2 regions of the Dyella telluris genome follow, and region 2 is predicted to be linked to the other one. Evidence: predicted binding sites of a transcription regulator. Region 2 holds the regulator's gene; the other holds the start of a gene.

Region 1 (14,588 bases), 450 kb from region 2:
CCAGCCACGCTCGGCCACCCTGCAAACACCAACCACGATAACAACATCACGACAGCACCAAGGCCGATGATCAGGTGCGGCCCCTTGCGATCAGCCACCCTGCCTGCCAAGGGCGCCGCAAGCACACCAATGGCTCCCAGGATGCCAAAAGCACCGGCCGCCTCTGCACCGAGGTGAAAGTGGGCCTCCAGCCTCAGGGCCAGAATGCTCCAGAACGCAATGAACGAACCGAACAGCAAGGCTTGAATGGTCGTCGCTCGCACGAGCGCCGGTTCTTGCGCCAGGAGCGTACCCAGTGAACGCATCAGCGTGGCGTAGGTTTCCGTGGTGCTGGCTGCGCGACTGGGCAGCGTTGCCCACAGAAGGCCTGCTGCCGCGGCCGAGAGCAGCGCGCCGCACCAGTAGGCCGCACGCCACCCGAATTGCTCTCCGATGTACCCGCCAAAAGCCCGACTGAAGAGAATCCCGCACAGCAAGCCGGCCATGACTCTTCCAACGACGCGTCCTCGTTGTTCAGGGTTGGCGAGTTCTGCTGCAAACGGCACGATCTGCTGCGCAACGGAGGCGGTGATGCCGACGAGTGCCGAAGCGACAACCAGGACAAGGGCATTGGGTGACAGAGCAAGAAGCACCAGCGCCAGCACCAGACACAACGTCTGCGCAATGATCAGCGGCCGGCGCGCGATGCGGTCGCCAAGCGGAATAACGCAGACCAGGCCTCCGGCATATCCAAGCTGGGTGATGGTGGGAACCCAGTCAACGATGCCGGCCTGACCGTCAAACGCGCTCTGCAACAAACCTAACAGCGGCTGGTTGTAATAGATGTTCGCCACGCAGACACCACAGGATGCCGCCATGGCTAAAGTCAGTACCGGCCCGATCGATGGGGCGGGAGCCGACGCCGGGGTACTCGCCTTTCCAGGACGGCCCGCAGACTCCAGAGAAGCATTCTGTTCGCTCATGCCGCACCCCGGATCGAGATGACTGGAAGCGGTGAATCAACAGGCGGTCGCTTTGCCGCACGGTGCCGACATGGTCCATCGGATCGACCGGCAAGTCCAACGCCTGCGGAAACCAGGAGTGACCATGCGCATCATCGCCATCTCCCAGCTGAGTGCTCCTTGACGCTTATGCCCGCGTCAGGTCGAAAGCAGGCATCCGCGTTGGGCTCACTTTGCTAACGGACTTTCCCCGAGGGATGGTTTCGCGGCCCCATCCCGGATTCTCGCTGCGCTTCATCCGGGCTACGTGTTGGCGAGTAGCCCGGATGGAGGCGTAGCCGGAATCCGGGAAGGCACGGCATAGATACGTTGGTGCGGGCGTCGGGGTGGGTATCGGGTGAGTGATGGTTTCGCGGCCCCATCCCGGATTCTCGCTGCGCTTCATCCGGGCTACGTGTTGGCGAGTAGCCCGGATGGAGGCGTAGCCGGAATCCGGGAAGGCACGGCAAAGATACGTTGGTGCAGGCTTCGGGGTGGGTATCGGGTGAGTGATGGTTTCGCGGCTCCATCCCGGATTCTCGCTGCGCTTCATCCGGGCTACGTGTTGGCGAGCAGGCCGGACGGAGGCGTAGCCGGAATCCGGGAAGGCACGGCAAAGATACGTTGGTGCGGGCTTCGGGGTGGGTATCGGGTGAATGATGGCTTCGCGGCCCCATCCCGGATTTTCGCTGCGCTTCATCCGGGCTACGCGTTGGCGAGTAGCCCGGACGGAGGCGTAGCCGGAATCCGGGAAGGCACGGCAAAGATACGTTGGTGCGGGCTTCGGGGTGGGTATCGGGTGAGTGATGGTTTCGCGGTCCCATCCCGGATTCTCGCTGCGCTACATCCGGGCTACGTGTTGGCGAGTAGCCCGGATGGAGGCGTAGCCGGAATCCGGGAAGGCACGGCATAGATACGTTGGTGCGGGCTTCGGGGTGGGTATCGGGTGAGTGATGGTTTCGCGGTCCCATCCCGGATTCTCGCTGCGCTTCATCCGGGCTACGGTGCTGGTGGCTTACCACGCATCGATGCCTTGCAGCAGTTTCTTGGCCAGTCGCGGCTGTCGGAGTTGCTCCAGCCACCACTCCAGCGCGCGGCCATGGTGATCGCCGCGCCAGCCAACGTAGAGCCGGTTGGGTTCGCGCGGGGCGGCCATGCGTTTCTCCACCAGTTCGCCACGCTTGAGCAGCGATTGCACGCGTTGCCGTGGAAGCCAGCCAACGCCAAGGCCTTCGCGCTGCGCGAGGATCTTGGCGCGCATGCTCGGCACCGCCAGCGTGGTCTGGCCACCCTGGATGCCATAGCTGTGGCTGCCCAGGCCGCGAGCGGTATCGGCCACTACCACGGCGCGATACGGCAGCAATGGTTCCTGCTGCAGCGGCTCGGCGACCTTCGCCAGCGGATGGCGTGGTGACACGGCGAATACCCACTCCATGACACCCAGTTCCGCCCAGCGCAGGTCGGGAATGGCAGGCGGCGCATTGGTGGCGCCGATCACCAGGTCGGCGCGGCCATCGCGCAGCGCCTCCCAGGTGCCGTTGAGCACTTCGTGGGTCACGCGCAGCAGCACTTCGGAAGCCAGGGCGTCGAACGCGCGGATGACCGGCAGCAGCGTGTCGAACTCCAGGATTTCGTCAGTGACGATCCACAGCCGGTCTTCCCAGCCGCCGGCCACCTGCTTCACCCGGCGCGTGAGTCGCGAGACGTCCTGCGCCAGCCGGGCGGATTCTTCGGCCAGCAGCTGGCCGGCGGGCGTGAGCTGCATGCGGTAGCGGCGGCGGTCGAACAGCAGCGCATCGAAACGCGCCTCCAGCTGCCGCGCGGCGTGCGAAACGGTTGAGGGCGCCTTGCCCAGCATCTGGGCCGCGCGCGACAGGCTTCCCCGGGCGTGGATGGCTTGCAGCAAGGCCAGTTCGTCGTCTGACAACATGTTCGACACCTTCGAACGTGTGCACCGATGCCATGGTACGGCAAAGCGCGGCCTGGCGCGCAGCATGGTGATCGTTCCCTCCCAATCACTTCCGGAGCATCACCATGAAACGCTACGCAGACAAAACCGTACTCGTCACTGGCGGCAACAGTGGCATCGGCCTGGCCGCCGCCAAGGCTTACGCCGCCGAAGGCGCCCGCGTGATCATCACCGGCCGCGACGCCACGGCGCTGAAGCAGGCGGCCGACGCGATCGGCCCGACCGCCCTTGCCCTGCGCAGCGATGCCGCTTCGCTGGCCGACGGCAAGGCACTGGCCCATGAGCTCACCGGGCGCGGGTTGCGCCTGGACGCTGTCTTCATCAATGCCGGCATCGCCAAGTTCGCTTCGCTGGAGAACGCTGACGAGACGCTGTGGAACCAGATTTTCGATACCAACGTGAAGGGCCCCTACTTCCAGCTGCAGGCATTGCTGCCGCTGCTGAACCAGGGCGCGGCCATCGTGATCAATGGCTCCATCAATGCGCACATCGGCATGCCGGATACCTCCATCTACGCTGCCAGCAAGGCGGCACTGGTGAGCATGGCCCGCACCTTGTCGGCCGAGTTGCTGCCGCGCGGTGTGCGCGTGAACGTGGTGAGCCCGGGCCCGGTGAGCACGCCGATCTACAACAAGCTGGGCGTGGATGCCGCCGCGCTGGATGCGGTGGCCGGGCAGATCCAGGCACAGATTCCGCTGGGCCGGTTCGGCACGCCGGAAGAGATCGCCTCCACGGTGTTGCACCTCACCGCGCGCGAGTCGGCCTTCATCGTCGGTACTGAAGTCATCGTCGACGGCGGCATGAGCCAGTTGTAATGGATGGAAGACACGGGCCGCACCCCTTCGTGGGTGCGGCACTGCCCTTTTTTCGGCGCCTGTCGACACCTGCACCAGCCCGCAAACTCTTGCGCCAGGCTTTCGGACGGCCAACCGTCCGGCCGCGCCCGGCAACGCCACGCCCCGCTCAACTTTCCACCTTCTACGCCGATAAAAGTTCAGCGCGGAGTAGTGGGCTCCGTAATTCCCGGAGCGAATATGTTGGTCCTGATCGGTGCGATCGTCGTACTTGCGTCCGTGCTGGGCGGCTTTGTGCTGTCGCACGGAGAGATTCTTGCCTTGTGGCAGCCGTATGAGCTGCTGATCATCGGTGGCGGCGCGCTGGGTGCCTTCCTGTCGGCCAACCCGCCCAAGGTGGTCAAGGCGGCGATCACCGATGCCATCGGCCTGCTCAAGGGCCCCAAGTACAAGAAGCAGGATTACGTGGACCTGCTGTCCATGCTCTACGACCTGTTCAGCCTGATCCGCAAGGAAGGTCTGCTCGGCGTGGAGGAACACATTGAAGATCCGCAGGCCAGCTCGCTGTTCTCCGCCTACCCGCGCCTTCTGCGCGAGCACCACCTGATCGAATTCACCACCGACTGCCTGCGCCTGATCGTGGGCGGCAGCATGAACCCGCACGAGCTGGAACAGTTGCTGGACGTGGAGCTGGAAACCCATCACCACGAAGCGCTGGCGCCTGCGATGGCGGTGACGAAGATGGCCGATGCGCTGCCGGGCTTCGGCATCGTGGCGGCCGTGCTCGGCATCGTCACCACCATGGGCCAGCTCGACGGCGACACCTCGCGCATCGGCATGCACATTGCCGGCGCGCTGGTGGGCACCTTCCTCGGCATCCTGCTCTGCTACGGCTTCCTTGGCCCGCTCGGCTCGGCCATGGAAAACCGCGTGCAGGAAGACGGCAAGGCGTTCGAGTGCGTGAAGATCGCCCTGCTCGCCAGCCTGCGCGGCTACAACCCGAAGGTGTCAGTGGAATTCGCGCGCAAGGCGCTCTCCACGCAATCGCGCCCGGGCTTCCAGGATCTTGAAGAACACCTCAAGGCGCCGCGCGCCAAGGCGGCGACGTGAGCGAACAAGGCGAGCAGCTGCCGCCCATCATCATCCGCCGTGTAAAGAAGGCGGCGCACGGCCACCACGGTGGCGCCTGGAAGGTGGCCTACGCGGACTTTGTCACCGCCATGATGGCCTTCTTCCTGGTCATGTGGCTGATCGGCGCGGGCACGCGGCAGCAGCGCGCTGCCATTTCGGAATACTTCAAGAACCCCAGCATGACGCCCGGCACGGCCACCATGGCTCCGCCGGGACAGGCCGGCCCGGGTGGCGCCAGCAACAGCATGATCAAGCTGGGAGGTGCGATGGACATGTCGCACGGCCCCGGCAAGGACACCAAGGGCGTGGCCGCCAGCGCCGATCCGAAGGAGATCGAAAAGGAAGCGCGCAAGCAGGAACGCGCGCGCCTTGAAGAGTTGATGCAGCAGCTGCAGGCAGCCATCGAGAGCAGCCAGGCGCTGGAACCGTTCAAGGACCAGCTGTTGCTGGACATCACGCCCGAAGGCCTGCGCATCCAGATCGTGGACAAGCAGAACCGCCCGATGTTCGACACGGGCAGTGCACAGCTGCGGCCATACACCACCAAGATCCTGGAAGAGCTGGCCAGCTTCATCAATCGCGTGCCCAACCGCATCAGCCTGTCGGGCCACACCGACGACGCGCCGTATACCAGCGACCATCAATACAGCAACTGGGAGCTCTCCGCCGATCGCGCCAATGCCGCGCGACGCTCCTTGCTCTCCGGTGGCCTCACCGAAGACAAGATTGCTCGCGTGGTGGGCCTGGCCTCCTCCGTGCCGTTTGACCGCGTGAACCCCGGCGACCCGATCAATCGACGCATCAGCATCATCGTGATGAATCGTCAGGCCGAGGCCGCCTCGCTTTCACAGGAAAGCGGACCCGAAGAAATGAAGGTACCCACGGCCCCGCTGCCCACGGTGACACCGGTCGCCGCCGCCGCGCCGGCCATCATCACGGTCGCACCGGCGGAACCCGACGGTGCGGGCCATGCCGATGCTCCCGCGCAGGCTGGCCCTCACTCACCGTAAGGCAGGTGGTGCCTTGCGGGCACCATACGGGTGCGCATTCATCAATGCATGGCGCTCTCCCGCGCGCCGTGCGCACCCGCCGATCCGACGCGTATGCAAAACCTTGGGCTATGTAGACCCCATGTACACCCAAAACGGGCTATGCTCGAAGACTGGCCTGACAGCTTGACCGACCGCTATCGATCGAGGTTGCAGCTCATGTTCAAGCTTGGGCGATGGTCCATGCTCAATCTGCTGATTGCGATGATGAGCGTCATGGTGCTGATCGCCGTGATCGTGCCCATCTGGCGCACCCTAGGCACCCGGCAACATATTGCCGACGCCGTGCTGGATGCGAGCGCACTGAAAGTGGTGGTGCTGGAAGCGGCCACGGTTCGCGGCGGGCTGGCCGAGGTCCGTTCCAATGACCTGCACTACAACCCCAAGGCCTCCATCGGCACCTATGTGGCCTCGGCCGAAATCGCCGACGGCGGCCTGATCACCCTGCACACCCGCAACACCGGCACCAGCCCCGACCCCATCCTGATGCTGATTCCCAGCGAACGGAACGGCAAGGAAGGCGCCGAGATCACCTGGACGTGCAAGATGATGCAGAACGCCTATGCGTTGTCCCCTCCCGATTGCCTGAAGCAGGACAGCACTCAGCCGGCCCCTGCGAATTCGCCGACGCCTCGTGTCACGACGGCAGCTGCCGCACAGGCGCTCACGCGCACTGACACGACGCACTAAAGCCCCGGGGCAAGATGCCCCGGGCGATCAACCGTGGGCGGCGCCACCCTCAGCTGCCAGCGCGTTCGCTGGCGGCGTCACGGTGGCCGCCGGGAAGCTCTCCGAAATGTCCCTGGCCAGTGCGTCCAGCGCATTCACCTCTTCGCTCAACACGCCCACCATTTGATTGGTGATGTGCAACAGCTCCCGGGGCTCGACGTCGCCTGCCTGGATATCGATGGTGGCATCGGCCATGCGCGATTCGCTGAGCACGGCCGTGGTCTCACTGGCGATGATGGCGGCCTTGGCGCTCTGCTCGGCGTATACGCTGGAATAGCGGCGCAACTGCCCGGCGTCGATCCAGCCCGCCGACTGGTTGGCCACGGCCACGTCCCAGGCTTCATGGCGCAGCGTGGGCCAGCGTCCATCGAGATAGAAATTGCCGGCCATGGCATCGTGCAGGTGCTTGTCGATGTCGGCCGCGGACGCATGGGCTTTCAGGTCGCCAAGCAGATCGTCACGGAGCTTGCCGAGCGTACGCATGCGCTCACGATCATGCTCCCGTGCCCGGGTGATCTCCACGAAGTTCTGGTGGATCTCTGCATCGATGCGCGCCCGTGCCTCGCTGGCTGCATGCTCGTGATGCACGTGCTCGACCCACGCCTCCAGCGAAAGCGCCGTGAGGATGCTCACCACGATCATCACATAGTGCTTCGCAAAGGCTTTCAGCGAATGGGCGTGTACTTCCGGTAACTCGAAATGCATGGGACAACCCTGTCTGGCCAACGGAAAGGACAAACGGCAGATCGCTCCACCGATGTGGAACGTCTTGCCCTGCAACGAAAGAACCATCCTGCCTGGGCGTGCGGACCTGCTTCGTCGGCATCACGCGCCGCCGGCATGATATCGGACCCTGGCGCCATCGACCCACCGACTGCCGGTGTCGCCCTACCCTCGCCGCCTCCTTCCTCCACGCCATTGCTCCATCGTCAGTTCGACGAAGGCGCGGCTCGCGGCGCTCTGATAGGCATCTTTCCGCCGCAACAGCACGGCCGTGCGCTTGAGCAGGCTGGGATGGAGCGCAACGGCGAAAAGCTCGGGATGCTGGGCCGCAATGGATGCCGGCAGCAGTGTGGACAGCGTGGTGCGCCTCACGATATCCACCACGGCACTGATCGAATTGGCCTCGATGGCCACATGCGGATGAACGGCATGCTCGCCGCAGTAGCGGTCAATCTGCTCGCGCGTGGCGAACTCCTTCGAAAGCAGCACCAGGGACTCATCATTCAGGGCCTGCAGCCCAAGGGTCCGCTTGCCCGCGCAGTGGTGTGCCTTGCCAACGACGAGCGCCAGGGTTTCCTCCAGCAGCGCACTGGCCTCGATATCGGCAGAACGCACTTCGTCAAAGGCAATGCCGACGTCGAGCTGGTCGCTGCCCAGCAGTTCCTCGATGCGCTCCTGCGGCATCTCGCGGATGGTCAGCACAATATGCGGGTAACGCCGGTGAAAGGCTTCCACCAGCGGGCCGATCAGATAGGACGTGAAGGTAGGCGTCAGGCCCAGGCGCAATGCGCCACGACTCAGGTCCTGCACGTCGTGCAGTGCGCGCTTCCCCGCCTCCAGATCCAGTAGCGCCCGTTGCGCGTAACGCTGGTAAACCTCTCCGGCATCGGTCAGGCGCGTGGCCTTGCCGCTTCGATCGAACAGAGGCACGCCCAGCGTCTCTTCCAGCAGTTTGATCTGCTGCGACAGCGCCGGCTGCGAAACGTGGAGAGCCTCTGCCGCGCGAGTGAATCCGCCGTGCTCGGCGACCGCCAGAAAGTAGTGGATGTGTCGCGAAAGCACAGCCAGTCACTCCATAAGAAAATTCAATTGATTACATCATAAATCAGTCTTTTACCTTATGCATTGCGACGCGTACCGTGGGCTCCATCGACCACCCGAGGGCCGGAGCAGCAGCCATGAAAGACATCATCGACGGTTTCCTGAAGTTCCAGCGCGACGCCTTCCCCGAGCGGGCCGGCCTGTTCCGCGAACTGGCCACGCGACAGGCGCCCCGCGCCCTGTTCATCTCCTGCTCCGACAGCCGCCTCGTGCCGGAACTGGTGACCCAGCGCGAGCCCGGCGATCTCTTCGTGATCCGCAACGCGGGCAATATCGTGCCGTCCTACGGCCCCGAGCCGGGCGGTGTATCGGCATCGGTGGAATACGCTGTCTCCGCACTGCACGTGTCGGACATTGTCATCTGCGGCCACTCCGACTGCGGTGCGATGACCGCCATTGCCTCCTGCACCTGCCTGGACCATATGCCGGCCGTGGCCCACTGGCTGCGCTATGCCGACTCGGCGCGCGTGGTCAATGAGGCCAGGCAGCACAAGACGCCGCTGGAGCGCGTGCAGTCGATGGTGCGCGAGAACGTGATTGCGCAGCTGGCCAACATCAAGACGCACCCGGCGGTGCGCCTTGCCCTCGAAGAAGGCCGAGTGAGCCTGCATGGCTGGGTCTACGACATCGAGACCGGCAGCATCGATGCACTGGACGGCGCCACCGGCCGCTTCGTCTCGCTCGCCGCGCAACCCCACGTCTGCGCCACGCCCGCATCGCACGCCCACGCAGCCTGAATCACCCCATTAAAAGGAGCCCCCATGATCCAGTCGCAGCACACGCCGTCAGCCCGCCAGGCGCTGTCCGAAACCATCATCGCCACCAAGCTCAGGAAGGATCTTTCCTTCGAACAACTCACGGACGGCACCGGCCTGAGCATTGCCTTCGTCACGGCCGCCCTGCTTGGCCAGCACGCGTTGCCGGCGGATGCCGCCCACGCGATTGCGAAGAAGCTGGACCTCGACGACGACGGCACCGCGCTGCTCCAGGCCATCCCGCTGCGCGGCAGCATCCCCGACCGCGTGCCCACCGACCCCACCATCTACCGCTTCTACGAGATGTTGCAGGTGTACGGCACCACGCTGAAGGCGCTGGTCCACGAGAAGTTCGGCGACGGCATCATCAGCGCGATCAACTTCAAGCTCGACGTGCAGAAGATCGATGATCCGGAAGGCGGTTCGCGCGCCGTGATCACGCTGGACGGCAAGTACCTCCCCACCAAGCCGTTCTGATCCTTGCACCTGACATCGGGCGGCGAGCGGCTTGCTCGTTGCCCGGTCTCGCCTCGCCACCATTGCTCATGGCCAGGCTTCCGCCTGGCCCGCCCCACTGAGGTACCCCATGGATTTTGTAAAGCGCACCATCGACCTTGCCATGAAGAACGTCGAAGAAGGCGGCCGCCCCTTCGCGACGGTGATTGTCCGCAACGGTGAGATCCTCGCCGAGAGCCCCAACCTGGTCGCCCAGACGAAGGACCCCACCGCGCACGCGGAAATCCTCGCCGTGCGCGAAGCCTGCCGGAAACTCGGCACCGAACACCTGACCGATTGCGATATCTATATCCTCGCCAGCCCCTGCCCGATGTGCCTGGGTTCGATGTACTACTGCAGTCCCCGGCAGGTCATCTACATCACCACCCGCGAAGACTACGCGCCGTTCTACCGTGACGACCGCAAGTACTTCGAGCTGGATACCTTCTACGCCGAATTCAGCAAACCCATCGGCGAACGCCGCATGCCCATGCTGCAGCAGAAGGACGAAAGCGCGATCAAGGTGTACCAGCGCTGGAAGGAACTCAACGCGAAGTAATCAGACACCCCGTAGCCCGGATGAAGCGAAGCGGGAATCCGGGAGCAAGCGCCGCCATGGCTCGATATCACTTCAAGGCAAGGGTTTCGCCATCCCACAGGTTGCGACACGCCACGCCCTCCCGGATTCCCGCTTCGCTTCATCCGGGCTACTTCAAGGGGATCCGCGACCCCGGTCCCCTTACCATTTCATCGAGCCGTCACAATGCACGACTAACGTGCGACATCCACGAACACCCAGCCGCTGAAGCCTTCGGCGGCGTCGCGAGTGCATGTGACCGTCGATTCCACGTCCGGGCTGGCCCGGTTGTTCGAGCAGCAGCACGACACGCTCTACCGCTATTTCCTCAAACGCACGGCGCATGCCTGGGATGCGCAGGATCTGGTGCAGGAGCTTTATCTGCGCCTGCTGCGCACGGATCGTGACCAGGGTGCGGTCATCCAGAATCCGGAGGCCTATCTGTTCACGGTGGCGGCCAACCTGGTGAAGGAGCACGCCACGCGGCGCCAGCGCAGCCCGCTGGGCAGCGATGACCTGGAGGAAGTGATCGAGCGGCTGGCCACGCCTTGCGACGCGGCTGCCGGGGTGGATCGCTCGCTGCGGCGGGAACGGCTGGCCGACACCATTGGCCGGCTGCCGGCGAAATGCCGCGCAGCGCTGGTCATGCACTACCGTGACGAACTGGGTTATCGCGATATCGCCGAGCGCCTGGATATCTCCACCCACATGGTCAAGAAATACATCGTCAAGGCGCTGGCCGTGTGCCGTCTGGGGATGGCCCGCTATGAATGATTTCGCCCGCCACCAGGCACCGACGAACCAGCAGCGCCGCATCGCCGAAGAAGCGGCCGAGTGGTACCTGGATCAGCGCGAGGGGCTCAGTGCGGAGCAGCATGCCGCCTTCATGGACTGGCTGTGCCGCTCTCCCGCCCACGTGGCGGAGTACCTGGCCATGACGCGCCTGCATGGCGATCTCGCCGCAGCCGCGGCGCTTGATCCATTGACGACTGCGCAGCTGAAGGAGCACGCCGCACAGGAGCACGCCGTGACGCCGCTGCGCCTGAGCACCCAGAGCGGCCGGCCGGCGACCGAGCCCACACGCCGTTGGCGCCGCGCGCCGATGCAGGCTGCAGCTGCCGCACTGGTGCTGTGCCTGGGCGCACCCACATGGTTGCAGCAATCGCCGGTGCACTGGGACGCCTATGCGTCCGACGCCGGCCAGGTCCGCAGCCTGCAGCTGGACGATGGATCGCAGCTGGAACTGGATGCCAACAGCATCGTGCTCACGCAATTTGACCTGACGCAGCGCCGCGTCGAGCTGTGGCGCGGTGGTGCACTGGTTGATGTGGCGCACGACCCGGCCCGTCCGTTGAAGGTCAGGCTGGGGCGCAATGAACTGCAGGATATCGGCACGGTGTTCGACGTCCATCTTGGCAAGAACGGCAACCGCGTCACCGTGATCAGTGGCCGGGTCAAGGTGTGGCAGCCCGCGCACTCTGCGTGGATGGCCAGCCCGGACAATATCGGTTCGCTGGTCGCTGACCTCTCCGGCGGCCAGCAAGCACGCCTGCACGACGATGGTTCGCTGGACCTGGTCGATCGCCAGGCCAATCTGTCCGACAGCACCGCCTGGCTACCCAGTGACATCCATTTCGAAGGAGCCACCGTGGCCGAGGTAGCGCGACGCTTCAACGCGTACACCACGCAGCCGCTGGATATCGAGGATGCCGGCGTGGCGGCCACGCGCATCTCCGGACGCTTTCATGCCAGGGATGTCGACGCATTCATCACTTACCTGCAGACCCTGCCGGGCGTGCAGGTGGCGCGCGGCGCAGACAGCGTGCGCGTGTATGCCGGCAACGGTCCGTTGAAGGACGTCCGCCGGCTGTAAGAAAAAATTCATGAAGAAAAAGGTACCCAATGGCTGCGCTGGGCACTCGTAGAGAGTCAGGCAGCGGCAAGGAGGTCCACTCCTGCCGCCTTACAGACTCTCCATCGAAGGCTATCGGCTCCATGCGTACACGGCTTGCTCTTCATATCGCGCTTCTGCTCGGCGGCGCCATTCCCACCCTTTCGCTTGCCGACACGGCACCGGCCATTCCGCCGATGCAGCTGAGTCAGGCACTGGATCAGTTTTCGCGGAGCAACGGCGTGCAGGTGGTGTACAGCGCCGACGTCACCGGCAGCCTGCGCAGCAGCGCCGTACCCGCCGGCACGGATGCCAAGACCCAGCTGAGCCAGCTGCTCAAGGGCACGGGCCTAGGCTACCGCTTCATCACCCCGACCACCGTCACCATCATCCGCGAGTCCGATGCGGGAAAGCCCTCGGCCGCGGGCGCCGAAGCGTCCCGCGGCCCGACGACCAAGGCCAATGACGCCACGCACGAGCTGGCCCCTATCAGCGTCAGCGCCAATGCGGTGAACACACTGGCCCCGAGCGCCGCGCCGCTGGATGCCGTGCAGCCGACCTCGGTGATCGACGAGCGCTTCATCCGCGACGGCCTGCGCTTCAACTCCAACTTCGACGACATCATCAAGTACGCGCCCAGCGTGACGGTGACCTCGCCCGAAGGCCCGGGCATGGGCAAGAACGAAGGCATCAGCATCCGTGGTTTCCAGGATGGCCAGTTCAACATCACCTTCGACGGCATCCCCTTCGGCGACGCCAGCGACCTGCACCACACTACCTCGGCCTACTTCAACAACCACGTGCTGGGCCAGGCGGAAATCGACCGCGGCCCGGGCGGTGGCGCCACCATCGGCAATGCCACGTTCGGTGGCACCGTGGCGCTGCGCTCGCGCGACCCCAGCGACGTGCCGGGCATCACGCCCTACCTCACCTATGGCAGCTGGAACACCCGCGCAGGCGGCATCAGCGCCGACGAGCAGCTGGGTTCCAGCACACGTCTGTTCGCCGATGTGTCGAAGGAAGCCAGCGACACCTACCTGAAGGGCACGGACGATCGCCGCGAGCATGCCTTCATCAAGACGGTGAGCGACCTCGGCGCGTCCACCACGCTGACCTTCGTGTCCAGTTACAACAGCGAACACCAGAACACCGTGCAGGGCGCCACCAAGCAGGAGATCGAGGAGTACGGCTGGCGCTATGGCCTCAGCGACAACCCTGCCTTGCAGACCTACAAGGGCTACAACAACGCCGCGTACTACTCCAGCTTCACCTACGTAGGCCTGGCCACCCGCCTGGGCGACTGGGATCTGGACAACAAGGTCTACTACAACAGCTTTGACCACTGGGCTCGCAAGACCACCGATGCCAGCGACGACAACTCCGCCGACAACGGCGTGACCTTCTACGACGCGAACGGCAAGAAGCTGAAGAAGGTGACGGCCGATGTGCCGGGCAAACTTTCCGATTCGGGGTTCCATGCCTTCGGCGACGTGCTGCGCCTGGCGCACGACCTGGGTCCGGGCAACCTGCAGACCGGCATCTGGCTGGAGCGCAACCTGGATGCGCGCTACCAGTATCCGATCGACCTGAGCACCGGCCAGCAGACCGGCACCAAGTACGGCCCGACGTACAACTACCAGTTGAACGATCGCACCGACACCGTGCAGCCCTACGTGCAGTACGACTGGCAGGTCACCGAGTCGCTGACGTTGGCCCCCGGCGTGCGTTACTCGCAGGTCACGCGCTATCTCAACGCGGCGCTCAACAAGGTGTCGCCGCCCACGCCCTCCTACGCCGAGAGCACCTACCATGCCACCCTGCCCTCGCTCAGCGCGCACGAGAAGATCAGCGATGAGTGGAGCGCGTATGCGCAGGTGGCCAAGGGCTTCCTGGCGCCGCCGATCGACGTGATCGAAGTGAATGGTTCGCGTGGCCTCAAGCCCGAACAAACCACCAACTACCAGTTGGGCACGGCCTATGCCACGCGCGAATTCACCTTTGGCGCGGACGTCTATTACATCGACTTCGACAACTACCTCACCGAAACCGAAGTGAACACGGGTAACGGCAACGAGAACACCTATATCAACGGTGGCGGCGCCATCTACAAGGGTGCGGAGGCCGAAGCCACCTACGCATTGACCCAGACGCTCAGCCTGTATGGCAATGCCAGCTACAACAAGGCCACCTACAAGAACTCCGACGTGCAGGTGGCGGCCACGCCCAAGGTCACTGCCGCGCTGGGCGTGCTCTACTCCAGTCCCACGGGATACTTCGGTTCGCTGATGGGCAAATTCGTCGGCGAGCAGTACGGCGTGGACAACATGACCAACAGCTCGGGCGATACGGTGTTCGCCAACAGCCAGCGCATCGGCGGCTACTTCAGCACCGATG
Region 2 (14,588 bases):
GGCCACGCGAAGGAAATGCAGCACCCGTCCGAGCCGCAAACCCTGCCAGCCACCGCCAGACAGCTGCCTTACGGCTGATTTTTTCGCGCCCGGCAGATCGCTGCCGGTGCCGTCCAGGACGGATCTCCCGGACGATCTCCTCGCCGGATCCAGCGACCTCGCGTTGCACCGGACGGTGTTGCCCGCCAGCCTGCAGAGGCCATCGCAGCCGCCTCTGGTAGCGATGCAATGGACGCCCACGCCGACAGGCGCAGGCCTGTCGTGCGACCGCCTATGAGTCGGCTGTGGCTAGTTCCGTCCTTGCGGCAAGGCCATTACGCCGTCGCCGCACCGCCTTCAGGAATGCGGACAATGGCCTGCTGCGCGGCCTGCTCCAGCGAGCTGACCACTTCGTTGACCTCGGCATTTGCAGGCAGCGTAGCCTCGGCGGTCACCAGCGGCTCCGGAAACAGCACCCCCACGATGCATGCCTTGGGCAGGCGGTTACGCACCACGCTCACCACGTTGTCGTAGGCATCGCGCTCTGCCTCGGGGTGCGTGCTGACGACGTAGACCATCGAGACCGCGTCCTTTGTCGCATCCGGGTGCGGTTCGGCGTCGAACGCCGTGAAGTCGTCGATGAAAAGGTGACGCGCGTCGATATGAAGGTCGCGCAGGATGCGCGTGAGCAGCTCGGTGGAGAGGTCATCCGCCATGGAGCCCAGTCCCACGCAAAGCACCACCGATCCCGGTGCCACCGTGAGCGGGCCTTGCCAGCGACCAAAGGCATCCTCGCGATGCTGCCGCAGGCTGCGGCCGATGTTCGCGTCGTCAAGCACGGACGGGCGCCGCCGCCAGCGACTCCATTTGCTTTCGTGGCTGTCGAGGGTCTCGACCACGGTGACAATGGCACGCCGCACGGCCGTCTGTTGCACCGTGTTGATCGCGCCGGCGGAAAGGTCGGCCCGCGCCAGTTGCAGCGCTGGCAGCAGCACGGCATCGCAATAGGCCGCGAAACTCTTGCGCTTCAGGAAGTCCCGCGCCTCGCTGATGATTTCGTTGGCATCGCCCGACAGTGCGCGCTGATACACCCGTTGCGGCAGGGTGAGCGCCGGTGCATCGCCAAGCAACACATTGAGCAGGTCCAGTGCTTTCACGTGACGGCCGGCAACCACCAGGCACAGGGTCAGCGGCGTGGACATCAACAACCCCACCGGCCCCCACAGCCAGCTCCAGAAAATCGCCGCCACCACCACGGCCAGCGGCGAGAGGCCGGTGGTATGCCCGTACAGGAACGGTTCGATCAACTGCGAAACCACCACCTCGACGAACAGGTAGAGCACGATGGTCATGGCCAGCAGCGACCAGCCGGGCGCCACGGCCGCCGCAAACACACTGACCAGCGCCGCCACCAGCCACACGCCCACATAAGGCACGAAACGCAGCGCCGCGGTCAGCACGCCCCACAACGGCGCACTGGGCACGCCGATCACCGTCAGGCCCAGCCAGATCGCCACGCCCACACTGAAGTTCACCGAGAACGTGGAAACGAAGAAGCGCGACAGGCGCTCGCCCGCATCGTTGATCGCCGCCGTGGTGGCGCGCAGGTCGGTACCACCTGCCAGCCGGATGAAGCGGTCACGCAGGGATTCGTGTTCCAGCAACACGAAGATCAGTACCACCAGCACGATGCCCGCCGTTTCCAGCGGTACCCAGGCGGTGGACAGCACGCGGGTCACCAGGGTGAGCGGCGCGGACGTCGCCTTGGTCGACGCAGATGCAGGATGGGCTTCGCCCGGCGCGTTGGTCAGGTAGGGCGGCGCCACAAAGGGCAACTGGGCCGAACTGGCCGTCGCCGGCGCCGCCCCCTGCCCGTTGCCGTCGATCACCTTGCCCAGCTCGCCCTGCAGGAAATCCAGCCGGCCGAGCGTTTCCTCGCGCAGGGACTTCACCTTGGTGCGGATGGTCACTTCGTACTGCGGCAGGCTGCGCGCCACGTGGACCACCTGCGTGCCGACCATGGTGGCCATGCCGGCGACCACCACCGCCAGCACGCCGACCGCGACGAGAACTGACGAGGTGTGACCCAAACCGACACGCCGGAACAGGCGCGTCCATGGCGCCACCAGCAGGCTGAGGAAAATCGCCAGGATGATCGGCACCAGCACTTCGCGCCCGAAGTACAGCAACGCCAGCACGCAGGCCGCCGCAATGATGACGACGGCGCGCTGGCTGGCGGATGCGACGGGCGAAGCGGGGGCTTGCGACGACATGGGCGAGTCTCCTTTTCATCGCGGCATGACCGGGGCAACCCGGTTGCCCCACGGTGCCGCAAGAATAGCCTCGCCCGATGACGGATGGATCAGGCCGCTTCGTGCTCCAGCGGCAGACGGCACAGACGACGTACGTCAAGAAGTGCCACGAAGCCGCCCTGCGACGGCAGCACGCCGTGCACGGGTTCATCGTCGCGCGCCGCGCCGCCCGGCGGGGGCGGTGCGATATCCGACGAACGGGCCGACAACAGCTCGCCCACGGCATCCACGCGGATGCCCACCAGGTGCGGACCGTGCGAGAGCATCACCAGGCGCACCTGGAACGGGTCGGCGCGCCCTTCTTCCGACAGGCCCAGGCGACGCCGTCCGTCCAGAACCGGCACGATGCGTCCACGCAGGTGGCGAATGCCAAGCAGGTCGCCGGCGGAACCCGGCACCGGCGTCAGCTCGCCATCACGCAGCACCTCGCTCACCTGCGTCAGCGGCGCGGCGTAAAGCTGACCGCCAATGCGGAAGGAGAGCCAATCTTGGTTGTTGTTTGCGTGGGTCATGGCGTTGACTCCCCTGCTGATGCCTTGGCGGCTGGTAAGACAGTTATGCAAGTCATGGGCCATGCTCGGGCGAGGTCACCCGCGCACCGCCCACCGTGATCGCACCAGTGGCGACATCGGGTAGCGTCGCGTGCGGCGCGAGATCCGGCCGGGCATCGCCATCCTGCTGCGCGGTGCGCACCGGCCTGGACAGAATGACCTTGTTCACCGGTACGTCGTCGACCGGTTTGGGCGCTACCACCTCGATGGTGGGCGTGGCACCAGGGGCATCGGCGTTCGCGGAGGCCACGGCAACGGGAGCTGCGCTGGAGGCCGGGGCCGGGGCGCCGTTGTCGTCCGCGGTCAGTTGGCCGCTCTGCAGATCATTGAGGAGGCGCTTGGGTGCGTCTTCCCCGCTCAGCACCACGATCAGCACGCGGCGGTTGTGGTTGCGGCCGTCCGGGGTGGTGTTGTCCGCGCTGGGCCGATACTCGCCCCAGCCCATGATGCCCAGTCGCGACGGGTCAACACCTTGCTCCGAAAACAATCGGGCCACGCTCGCCGCGCGTGCGGCGGAGAGTTCCCAGTTCGACGGATACAGCGCGGTATTGATGGGTCGGTCGTCCGTGTAACCCTCCACGCGCACCGCATTGGGGAAGGGCCGGAGGATGGACGCCATGCTGTCCAGCACCTCGTTCGCCTCGGGCGACAGCTTGGCCGCGCCGCTGGCAAACAGGATATCCGTACGCAGCTCGATCTCCAGCCACGAGGTGGTCTTGCGCACGATCACCATCTGCTTGTCGATCAGCGGCTGCAACGCGTGCTGCACCTGGTCCCGGATGGACTCCAGATTGCGCTTCTCCTGCGACATCGATGCCGAACGCGAATCCACCGCGCGCACCAGCTGCGGGGACGCCGGAATCGGCACGCTCACGGGCGTGGAGGCCGCACCCGGCCGGGTCTGCGGCGAGGCGATGGCGGGGTCGACGTTGCGCGGCTGCGCGCGCGTCTGTGGCATCGGTGCAATCACGCGGCTGGAGCCGTTGAACGCCTCGATGATGGAATTGGACATCACGCGGTACTTGCCTTCGTTCACCACGGACACCGCATACATCACCACGAAGAAGGCAAGCAGCAGCGTCATCAGGTCGGCATAGGGAATCGCCCAGGCCTCGTGGTTGACGTGGTCTTCGTGATGTTTTTTCTTCCTGGCCACGATCGTCGTTCCCGTTACGCCAGGTAGCCTTGCAGCTTCGCTTCGATCTGGCGCGGGTTCGCGCCTTCAGCGATGGCCACCAGGCCTTCGATCAGGATCTCGCGCATCTGCGTCTGCTTGTGGATCAGCGCCTTCAGGCGTGCCGACATCGGGATCATCAGCAGGTTCGCCAGCGCCACGCCGTAGATGGTCGCGACGAACGCCGCGGCGATGCCGTGACCCAGCTTGCTCGGGTCGGCCAGGTTCTGCATCACCGCCATCAGCCCCATCACCGCACCGATGATGCCCATGGTCGGCGAGAAGATGCCGGCGTTCTCGAACACCTTGGCACCGGCGAGGTCGTGGTGTTCACGCGCGTCCACTTCCACTTCCAGCACGCCGCGGATGGCCTCAGGCTCGCTGCCGTCCACCAGCAGCTGCAGGCCCTTGCGCACGAAGGTGTCGCTTTCCGAATCGATCTGCGGCTCCAGGCCGAGCAGGCCCTGGCGACGCGAGATTTCACTCCAGCCCACGATGCGGCTGATCAAGTCCGATGGCTGGTGCTGCGGCGGCTTGTACACCATGGGGAAAATCTTCATGGCGTGCTTGAGCACCTTGCCGGAGTTCTGCACCAGCAACGCGGCGATGGTGCCGAGGAACACGATGACGAAGGCCGCAGGGTTCCACAGCGCTTCCACGCTGGAGCCCTTGAGGATGGTGCCGACGATGATGACGATGAACGCCAGGATCGTGCCGATGAGACTTACCAGATCCATGGTCAGGTGTTCACTCGGAGGGAGGGGAGGAGTTGGCCGTCACTGCCGGACAAACCGGCAAGATCCATCACCAGCGCCAGGCGGCCATCGCCAGTGACGGTTGCGCCCGCCACGGCGGGCACGCCTTCGAACAGGGGACCGAGCGGTTTCACCATCACGTCCTCGCGGCCGATCACTTCATGCACCAGGCAACCCACGCGCATGTGGCCGATGTGCAGCACCACCACGTGGCGACCCGCCGGGCCTTCCACGCCGATCCAGCCGCCGAGATCTGCCAGCGCCAGCGCGCGACCGCGATGCGCGGCCACTGAGCGGCCATCCAGCTGTTGCTGCTGGCCCGCGGCCAGCTCGAAGACCTCTTCCACGTTGCTGAGCGGCAGCGCCAGCAGGCGTCCGCCCACGCGCACCATCAGCACGCGCTGAATCGCCAGGGTAAGCGGCACCGCCAGTTCCAGCGTGCTGCCCTTGCCCAACTGCGAGCGCACGCTCAGGGTGCCGCCCAGTTCCACCACGCGCGTCTTCACCACGTCCATGCCCACGCCGCGACCGGAGATGTCGGAGACGGTGGCCGCGGTGCTGAAGCCGGGGCGGAAGATGATTTCGTAGCACTCGTTCTCGGTGAGGCGCGAGGCCTGAGCCTCGTCCATCAAGCCCTTCTCCACCGCCTTGCGGCGCAGGACCTCGGGATTCATGCCGCGCCCGTCATCGGACACGGTGATGACGATGCGCTCGCCACGCTGGCTTGCGCCCAGCGTGACCTTGCCCTTGCGCGGCTTGCCGGCGCGCTCGCGCTCTTCCGGCATTTCCAGGCCGTGGTCGAGCGCGTTGCGGATCAGGTGCACCATCGGGTCGGCCAGCGCCTCGACCAGGCTGCGGTCCAGATCGGTGCCTTCGCCTTCCTGCACCAGTTCCACGTCCTTGCCAAGCTGGCGCGACAGGTCGCGCACGATGCGCGGAAAGCGCTGGAACAGGCGGCCGACCGGCTGCATGCGCATGCCGAGCACCGCGTTCTGCAGCGCATCGGCCACGCGATCGAGTTCGGTGGCGGCGAGTTCCAGTGTTTCGTCGCCCTGCTTGGCCGCCAGGCTCAGCAGGCGATTGCGCACCAACACGAGTTCACCGGCACGATGCACCAGCGCATCGAGGCGCGCGGTATCCACGCGTACGGTATTTTCCGGCGCGGGCGCCGCGGCCTTGGCGGCAGCGGCAGGAGCCGGCGCGGGCGCGGCAACCGGCGCAGGAGCTGGCGCGGGCGCCTGCGTGCCGGGCACGCCGCCCTTGCCATGAAGATTGTCGAGCAGCGATTCGAACTCGTCGTCCGAAATCGAACCGGCCGGCGTGGCCGCCACCGATGCATCCACCGCACCGGGCATGCCGCCCTTGCCGTGCAGGTTGTCCAGCAGCGCTTCGAATTCGTCGTCGCTGATGCTGCCCGACTCGGGTGCAGCCGCCGGCACGCCCGGTGACCCGCCGGTGCCGTACAGGCTGTCCAGCAGGGCCTCGAATTCCGAATCGTCAATGGTGCCGTCGCTCGGTGGCGGCGCCACCGGCGGGGCGACCGGCTTGGGTGCCGCAGCCGGCTTGGGCGCCGCGGCACCCGGCGTCAGCCGCTGCAGCAGCGCCGGCGGCGGCATGGCCATCGACTCGCCGGCGGCCAGGGCCGCCATCATGTCGTTGAGCAGGTCCAACGCTTCCAGCAGCGCGTCCATGCGGTTGGCATCGAGCAGCAATTGCCCGTTGCGCGCCACGTTGAGCAGGTCTTCGGCGTGATGGCACAACTGCACCATCGGTTCGATGGCGAGAAAGCCCGCGCCGCCCTTCACCGTGTGGAACGCGCGGAACACGGCGTTCAACAGATCGGCGTCACGCGGCGCGCTTTCCAGCCCGACCAACTGCTCACCCAGGCGCTGCACAAGCTCCCCGGCTTCCACCAGGAAATCGTTGCGCAACTCGCTGTCCAGCGTGGGATCCATCATTAATCTGCCTTTGAAACCTTTCCATGCGCCCGGTTCTGCCCCACCGTCATTCCCGCGGAGGCGGGAATCCAGTGACGTTCACACCAGCGCGAAGGCGCTGAATCCCCGCTTCCGCGGGGATGACGGTGAGGAACCAAGCACCATACCGAGGCCATGATTGGGCGCTTAGAAACCGAATTCGCTCAACAGGCGATCTGCCTCGTCCTGGCTGGTGACCTTCACCGGGCCCGCGGCGGCTTCGCCCGAAGCCAGCGCGCCGGTCAGGCTCACCAGTTCCAGCAGCGAGTTCTCCACGCTGCCGATGAAGTTCACGACCTTCTTGATGCGCTGGCCAGACAGGTCCTGCCACGACTGCGCCACCACGAATTCGGCCATGCCTTCGCGATGCTCGTTGGCAAACGTCTGCGCCTGCTTCGCCAGTGTCAGCACCGTGTCGCCATCGGCACTGCCGTCGATCACGCGGGCGGCGCTGTCGGCCAGCGCGTCGGCCTGCGGACGCATGCGCTCGGCGAAATCCAGCGTGCCGTGTGCGGCCTGCGAGCTCATTTCGAGCACTTCTTCCAGATGCTGGCGCGCATCAGCCACGCTGCCCGGCACGCCTTCCTGGGCCAGGTCGCCACCGAGGCGACGCACGGCATCGTGCAGGTCACGGGCCAGCAGGCCCAGCGCGCGGAACATGCGCTGTTCACGCTGGCGCACCAGCACGTCGAGCGCCTGCTCGAAGGCGACGCCGTCGGAGCTGTTCAGCAGGTCATGCAGTTCCTGCGGCATGGCTTCTCCCGCCATCAGGGACACTTGTGCGTTCATGCGCTCGCTCCGCTGGCGGCCAGGCGTTCAAAAATCTTGCCGAGTTTTTCCTGCAGGGTGACGGCGGTGAACGGCTTGACGATGTAGCCATTCACGCCGGCCTGTGCGGCGGCGATGATCTGGTCGCGATTGTTTTCCGCGGTGACCATGAGCACCGGCATGCCCTTCAGCGTGGGCTCGGCACGGATGGCGCGCAGCAGATCGATGCCCGTCATGTTGGGCATGTTCCAGTCGGTCACGACCATGTCGAAGCTGTTGTTGCGCAACATGGTCAGTGCGTTCTCACCGTCGTCGGCCTCCTGGATCAGCCCGTTGCTGAAACCCAGTTCGACCAGCAGGTTGCGAACGATGCGCCGCATGGTGGAAAAGTCGTCCACCACGAGGATCTTCATATTCTTGTCCAAACGCTTTCTCCGCTGCGCGTTACTTGGCTAGATGGGTTTGCTGAAACGATGGCATGTCGCTGGGCGCCAACCCGTGGCCGTCGCGCTGCGTGAACCGGAAGCCCGCCTGCTGCTCCGGCGATCGCGCCCGTGTCACATGCCTTTCGTTCCCTTCCTTTGTTTCTTCGAGGCTTCCTGCTGACCCTCGCTCCAGCCGCTCATGCGCGCACGCAAGCGCACGATGGCCTGGCCGTGGATCTGGCACACGCGTGATTCGGTCACGCCGAGCACCGCACCGATCTCCTTGAGGTTCAGCTCTTCCTCGTAATACAGGGACATCACCAGCTGTTCGCGCTCGGGCAGGCTGCCAATGGCTTCCACCAACGCCCCGCGCATGTCGGCATGCTCGACGCTGTCGGCGGGGCTCAGGCTGTCGCCGTCGGCCACGTCGAACGCCGCGCCACCGTCCGCGTCGTCCGGCGCGGAGAGGCTGAGCAGGCGAGCGCTCGCGGCGTCGGCCAGCACCTGGTGATATTCCTCGGCACCCATGCCCAGACGCCGCATGACTTCGGCATCCTCGGCATCCGCGCCGGTTTCGATTTCAATCTGACGAACAACCTCCGCCATTTCGCGCACTTTTCGATGCACCGACCGTGGGGTCCAGTCGGTGCGCCGCAACTCATCGAGCATCGCACCACGGATGCGGATACCCGCAAACGTCTCGAAACTCGCGTTTTTGCCGGTGGTGAAATTGCGCGCGGCCTCCAGCAAACCGATCATGCCGGCCTGAATCAGGTCGCTGACGTCCACGCTGGGCGGCAGTCGGCCCATCAGGTGATAGGCGATCCTGCGTACCAGGGGCGCATGCTGGCGAACCAGTTCGTCGGCACTCTGCCGCTGCAGCTGCAGATATTCGGAAGCCACACTCATGTCACCACCCCGTCGCTACTGCGGCCTGCCTGCTGAAAAAGGCGATACGGTCCAGGCCCAGTCGCTCGGGTTCACCCCATGTATCGACCGCACCTGCCAATTGCTTGAATGCCAGCCCCGACCGGCTCGACGGCCACAGATCCACCACCGCGCTCTGGCGGCGGATGGCCTGCTTCAATCGTTCGTCGTGCGGCACATGGCCCATGAAATCCAGCGCCACGTCCAGGAAGCGGTCGCAAACCCTTGCGAGCTTCTGGTGCAGCTGCTTTGCCTCGCCCATGTTGCGCACCATGTTCGCCACCATGCGGAACCGGCGCACGCCGAAATCGCGGCTGAGCACCTTGAGCAAGGCGTAGGCATCGGTGAGCGAAGCAGGCTCGTCGCACACCACCACCACCACGTCGTCCGCCGCCGCGGCGAACATCGCCACGTTGTCGGAGAGGCCGGCGGCGGTATCCACCACCAGATAATCCGGCGGCGACACCAGGTCGTCGAAGGCGCGGATCACGGCCGCATGCTCACCCGAGCCCAGCTGGGCGAGGCGGCGCGTACCCGATCCGGCCGGCACCACTTTCAGCCCGTGCGGGGCCGGCATCAGCAGGTCTTCGATGGTGCAGCTGCCGTCGAGCAGGTGCCCGATGTGGCGCGTGGGCGAAAGGCCCAGCAGCACGTCGATGTTGGCCAGACTCATGTCGGCGTCCAGCAGGATCACCTTGTGCCCCTGCATGGCCAGCGCCATGCCGAGGTTCACCGACACGGTGGTCTTGCCCACGCCGCCCTTGCCGCCCGCCACCGCGATGGCGCGGCAGCGCTTCTGCGGCGCGCCACCACTCAGTCCGTAGGCCTGGTCACGTTCCGGCGCTTGCCGGGTGTGTCGTTCGGTCAGCGCACGCAGCATGCTTTCCAACCCCATCGCCTGATTCATTGCGAAAACACCGTTCATGCGTTCGCCACCGCTAGTCCGAATCGATCCGCCATCACCATGTCATCCGCCGGGCCGTTGCCCTTGAGCACCTGCGCGGCACGGCACACCAGCACACGCGCGTCGGCGGTGGCGATGTCCTCGGGCACACGCTGGCCGTCGGTGACGTAATCAAGCGCCAGCCGGTGACGAATCAGCACCGACAGCGCACCGCCGAGGCTGGGTGCCTCGTCGAGCTTGGTAAGAATGCAGGCGTGCGGCTGCACCGGCAGGTAGGCGCGCACGGCCTCGTCGAGCGAGGATGCGTGCGCGTTCGCCGCCAGCACCAGGCAGGCGCGCAAGTCGCCGCCGTTGCGCAGCACTTCCAGTTGTTCCGCCAGTCGCGGATCGCCACCGGCAAGGCCGGCGGTGTCCACCAGCACGGTGTGGCAACCGCGCAGCAGTTCCAGCACCTGGCGCAGGCTGTCGGCGTCGTAGGCCGGGTACACACGCACGCCGAGCAGGCGGCCGTAATGTTCCAGCTGCGCCGCGGCGCCGATGCGGTAGTGGTCGGTGCTGACCAGCGCCACCTGCGATGCGCCATGGCGCATCACGGCCCGCGCGGCGAGCTTGGCGATGGTGGTGGTCTTGCCCACGCCGGTGGAACCGACCAGGGCGGTCACCGTGCGGCGCTCCGCGTGATCGCGCGGGCTGATCGACAGGCTGCGGCTCAGTACGCCTAGCGGCAGATAGCGCGCCTGCTCGGCATTGATCTCCACCGGCAGCTCACCCACCAGCTGGCGGGCGACGTCCGGCTCGATGCCCAGGCGGGTCATTTCACGCAGGATGCGCGCGCGCATCGGCTGGCGGCGCTCCATGTCGTTCCAGATCAGGCTGGACAGCTGGGTTTCCAGCAGGTCGCGCAGGCTGCCCAGTTCGGCGCGGACGCGTGCGGTGTCCTGCATGGCGCGCTCGAGCATGGGATGGAGCGCGGCCGGTGCATCGGCGTCGGCCACCGGCGGGACCGGTTCGGCGGCGGCGGGTTTCGCCTCGGCAATCTTCGCGTTCGGTGCGGCGGGCAGCATCTCCACCACCTTCGTTGCCGGCACTTCCGCTGCGGGCTCCGAACGCGCCGGCGTTGCGGCACGCGATGACAGCGACACGGTGACGCCTTCGTCGTCGCGACGGTTCGCCGTCGGCAGCGGCGGCGGCAAGACGTCGGAACGTCGCGCGGCGGGCTTCATCTCCACCACGGCCGAAGGTGCCGGTGCACTGGCGCGCTCCACTTCCAGCGGTGCGCCGTGGCGGGCGGCTTCGCGCACCAGGGCTTCGTCGAAATCCACCGCGGCGATGATCTCGATGCCGTCATCCATCCGGCGCGTGGAAAGGATCACCGCATCCGGCCCCTGGTCCTCGCGTACTGCACGCATGGCCTGGCGCATGTCCGGGGCCACGAAACGCTTGATCTTCATGCCTTGCTCCGCGAAACGTCGACGATGAGCAGGTGGCTCGGACACGCGGCCATGCCGTTCGCCGCAGCCATCGAAAGCCTGTGTTTTGCGCCCGCGCTACTCATCCCTTCTTCCTTCGCTCGTCTGTTCGATTAACGACCCAGCGCCTGCACCAAACGCACTCGGCGGTTGTCCGGCACTTCGTTGTAGGCCAGTACGTGCAGGTTCTGTGCCACATGGCGCGTAAAGCGCGCGAGCCACGGACGAAGCTGCGGCGCGACCAGCAAAACAGCGGGTTCGCCGCTCATTTCCTGCTTGCGCGCGGCGTCGGCGACGCCCTGCTGCAGGCGGTCGGCAAGGCCCGGTTCCACCGCAGCGCCCGCTACACCGCCGTTTGCGAGCGATCCCAGCAGGATCTGCTCCAGTTCTGGCGCCAGCGTGATGACCGGGATCTCCGTGCCCAGTCCCGAGATCTCCTGCACGATCTGGCGACCCAGCGCGACGCGAACGGCGGCGGTAAGTGCGCCGGGATCCTGACTCTGGCTCGCGTGCTCCGCCAAGGTTTCGACGATGCTGCGCATGTTGCGGATCGGCACGCGCTCGGCCAGCAGGTTCTGCATGACCTTGACCACCACGCCCAGCGACAGGCGCTTGGGCACCAGGTCTTCCACCAGCTTGGGCGCGTTCTGGGCCAGGCGGTCCAGCAGCTGCTGCACGTCCTGGTGGCTGAGCAGTTCGTGCGCGTGGCTCTGCAGGATGTGCGACAGGTGGGTGGCCATCACCGTGGCCGGGTCCACCACTGTGTAGCCCAGGCTCTGCGCGTTTTCGCGCTGGCCCGGCTCGATCCAGACGGCCTCCAGGCCAAACGCCGGATCGCGCGTGGCAATACCCTGCAGGCCGTCCTGCACGCGACCGGGATTGATCGCCAGCAGGCGGTCGTTGTGTACTTCGGCCTCGCCCATCGGCACGCCCATCAGGGTGATGCGGTAGGTATTCGGGCCCAGATCCAGGTTGTCGCGGATATGCACCGCCGGCACCAGGAAGCCCATCTCCTGCGACAGCTTGCGGCGCACCGATTTGATGCGGCCCATCAGCTCGCCGCCCTGGTGCGTGTCCACCAGCGGAATGAGCCGGTAACCCACTTCCAGCCCCAGCGGATCGACGCTGGCGACGTCTTCCCAACCCAGTTCGAGACGCTCGGTGGGCGCAGCAGCCGGCGGCGGCACCTCGGCCGCGGCCTTGGCCACGCGCTCCTGCGCTTCGCGATCGCGCTTCACCATCAGCCATGCCGCGCCACCGCACGTACCACCCAGCAGCAGGAAGGCAATGTTCGGCATGCCCGGGATCAGGCCCATCACGCCCAGCACCACGCCCGCCACCGCGAGCGCACGTGGCTGGCCAAACAGCTGGCCCACCAGCTGCTTGCCCATGTCGGTGGACTTGGACACGCGCGTCACGATCACGGCGGTGGCGATGGACAGCATCAGCGACGGCACCTGCGCCACCAGACCGTCACCGATGGTCAGCAGCGTGTAAGTCTTGGCGGCCTCGCCGGCCGACAGGCCGTGCTGCAGGATGCCGACGAAGAAGCCGCCGACAATATTGATGATCAGGATCAGGATGCCGGCCGTGGCATCGCCGCGCACGAACTTCGAGGCACCGTCCATCGAACCGTAGAAATCCGCTTCCTCGCGCACTTCCTGGCGGCGCTCGCGTGCCTGTTCCTGATTGAGCAGGCCGGCGTTGAGATCGGCGTCAATCGCCATCTGCTTGCCGGGCATGGCATCCAGGGTGAAGCGCGCGGTCACTTCGGACACGCGCGTGGCGCCCTTGGTCACCACCACGAAGTTGATGATGGTGAGGATGGCGAAGACGACAAGACCCACGGCGAAGTTGCCGCCGATGACGAACTCGCCGAAGGCCTCGATCACCTTGCCCGCCGCGCCGGGGCCATCGTGGCCGTGCAGCAGCACCACGCGGGTGGAGGCAATATTCAACGCCAGTCGCAGCAACGTGGCCATCAGCACCACGGTGGGGAACGCGGCGAACTCCAGCGGACGCATCACGTAGATCACCGCCAGCAGGATCACCAGCGACAACGCGATGTTGAAACTGAAGAGCATGTCCAGGATGAACGGCGGCAGCGGCAACATCATCATCGCCAGCGCGGCGAGCATGATCACCGGCGCGCCCAGTCCACGGCGGCCGAGCGTTTTCAGATTGCCAAGGGCAGTAGCGGTAGCCATTGCGTTTCCGTCAGAACTTGTAGGGACCCATCAGGTCCGGATCGACATCGGGTTGCGGCGCCTTCGGCGGTTGTTCACCGCGGGCGACGGCCTGCTTGAGCTGGAACACGTACGCGAGCACCTGCGCCACGGCGACATAGAGCCCCGAAGGGATCTCGCGATCGAGCTGGGTGGTGGCATACAAGGCGCGTGCCAACGGCGGCGCTTCCACCGTGGGAATGCGATGGCTGGATGCCACCAGGCGGATCTGCAGGGCCAGTTCGTCCATGCCCTTGGCGATCACGCGCGGCGCGCCCATGCGGCCTTCGTCGTAGCGCAGCGCCACGGCGAAGTGCGACGGGTTGGTGATCAGCACGTCGGCCTTGGGCAGCTCCTGCATCATGCGCTTGCGCGCCATCTGGAACTGCATCTGGCGCACGCGCGCCTTGAGCTCGGGATTGCCGTCGCTTTCCTTCGACTCGTCCTTCAGCTCCTGGCGCGTCATGCGCAGGCGCTTGGTGTGGTCAAACTTCTGGTACAGCGCGTCGGCGCCACCGATCAGCGCAAGGATGGAACCGAACAGCAGCGCGCCATGCCCCAGCAGGCTCATCGCCTTCATCGTGCCCGCGCCCACTTCGCCACGGCCGGTGGCCATCAGGTCGTTCTGCCAACCTTTCAGGACCATCACCAGCACTGCGCCGATCAGCAGCAGCTTCACCAGCGACTTGGCCAGTTCCACCAGGCCGCGCATGGCGAAGATGCGACCCAGTCCGGCGATGGGATCGAGCCGTTCGAACTTCGGCTGCAGCGCTTCGGCGCTGAAATTGAGGCCGCCCAGCAGCAGCGGCGCCGCCAGTGCGGCGAGCACCGTGGCCGTGGCCACCGGCGCAAACATCGCAAAGGCCTCGTGCATGGCCAGCGACAGGATGCGGCCCGGCAGCTGGTCGCTGAACAAGGCATCCCGCCCGTAACTCAGCCCCAGCCCGTAGATGCGACGCACGTGCTCCATCGAGCCTTCGCCGCCGCTCATCAAGGCGGAGACGCCGGCCAGCACCACCACGGCACCGGAAAGATCACGCGAGCGAGGCAGATCACCCTTCTCCCGCGCTTCGCGCAGGCGTTTTTCTGAGGGTTGTTCTGTGCGTTCCTGATCGTCGTTCTC

What was found. The regulator FliA, encoded in region 2, starts transcription of late flagellar genes. The targets are predictions, from matches to a motif close to TAAAGTTTNNCNNNCNNNGGCCGATAA.
Region 1: a site for FliA is predicted at 3,913-3,939, ahead of motA (flagellar motor stator protein MotA). Genes of this name have one in related genera too.

What each region holds. Positions count from the first base shown of each region.
Region 1 covers NZ_CP060412.1:681,994-696,581, forward strand. The annotation lists gene H8F01_RS03235 (MFS transporter) at 1-962, opposite strand, end outside; gene H8F01_RS03240 (LysR family transcriptional regulator) at 1,996-2,910, opposite strand; gene H8F01_RS03245 (SDR family oxidoreductase) at 3,015-3,764, shown strand; gene motA (flagellar motor stator protein MotA) at 3,984-4,853, shown strand; gene motB (flagellar motor protein MotB) at 4,850-5,884, shown strand; gene H8F01_RS03260 (hypothetical protein) at 6,083-6,613, shown strand; gene H8F01_RS03265 (hypothetical protein) at 6,641-7,357, opposite strand; gene cynR (transcriptional regulator CynR) at 7,541-8,437, opposite strand; gene H8F01_RS03275 (carbonic anhydrase) at 8,554-9,213, shown strand; gene cynS (cyanase) at 9,238-9,708, shown strand; gene H8F01_RS03285 (nucleoside deaminase) at 9,818-10,285, shown strand; gene H8F01_RS03290 (RNA polymerase sigma factor) at 10,559-11,077, shown strand; gene H8F01_RS03295 (FecR family protein) at 11,070-12,176, shown strand; gene H8F01_RS03300 (TonB-dependent receptor) at 12,299-14,588, shown strand, end outside.
Region 2 covers NZ_CP060412.1:1,136,175-1,150,762, forward strand. The annotation lists gene H8F01_RS05315 (AI-2E family transporter) at 315-2,252, opposite strand; gene H8F01_RS05320 (chemotaxis protein CheW) at 2,342-2,803, opposite strand; gene motD (flagellar motor protein MotD) at 2,856-3,998, opposite strand; gene H8F01_RS05330 (flagellar motor protein) at 4,013-4,753, opposite strand; gene H8F01_RS05335 (chemotaxis protein CheA) at 4,756-6,726, opposite strand; gene H8F01_RS05340 (protein phosphatase CheZ) at 6,895-7,536, opposite strand; gene cheY (chemotaxis response regulator CheY) at 7,533-7,940, opposite strand; gene H8F01_RS05350 (RNA polymerase sigma factor FliA) at 8,073-8,849, opposite strand; gene H8F01_RS05355 (nucleotide-binding protein) at 8,851-9,774, opposite strand; gene flhF (flagellar biosynthesis GTPase FlhF) at 9,789-11,222, opposite strand; gene flhA (flagellar biosynthesis protein FlhA) at 11,354-13,447, opposite strand; gene flhB (flagellar biosynthesis protein FlhB) at 13,458-14,588, opposite strand, start outside.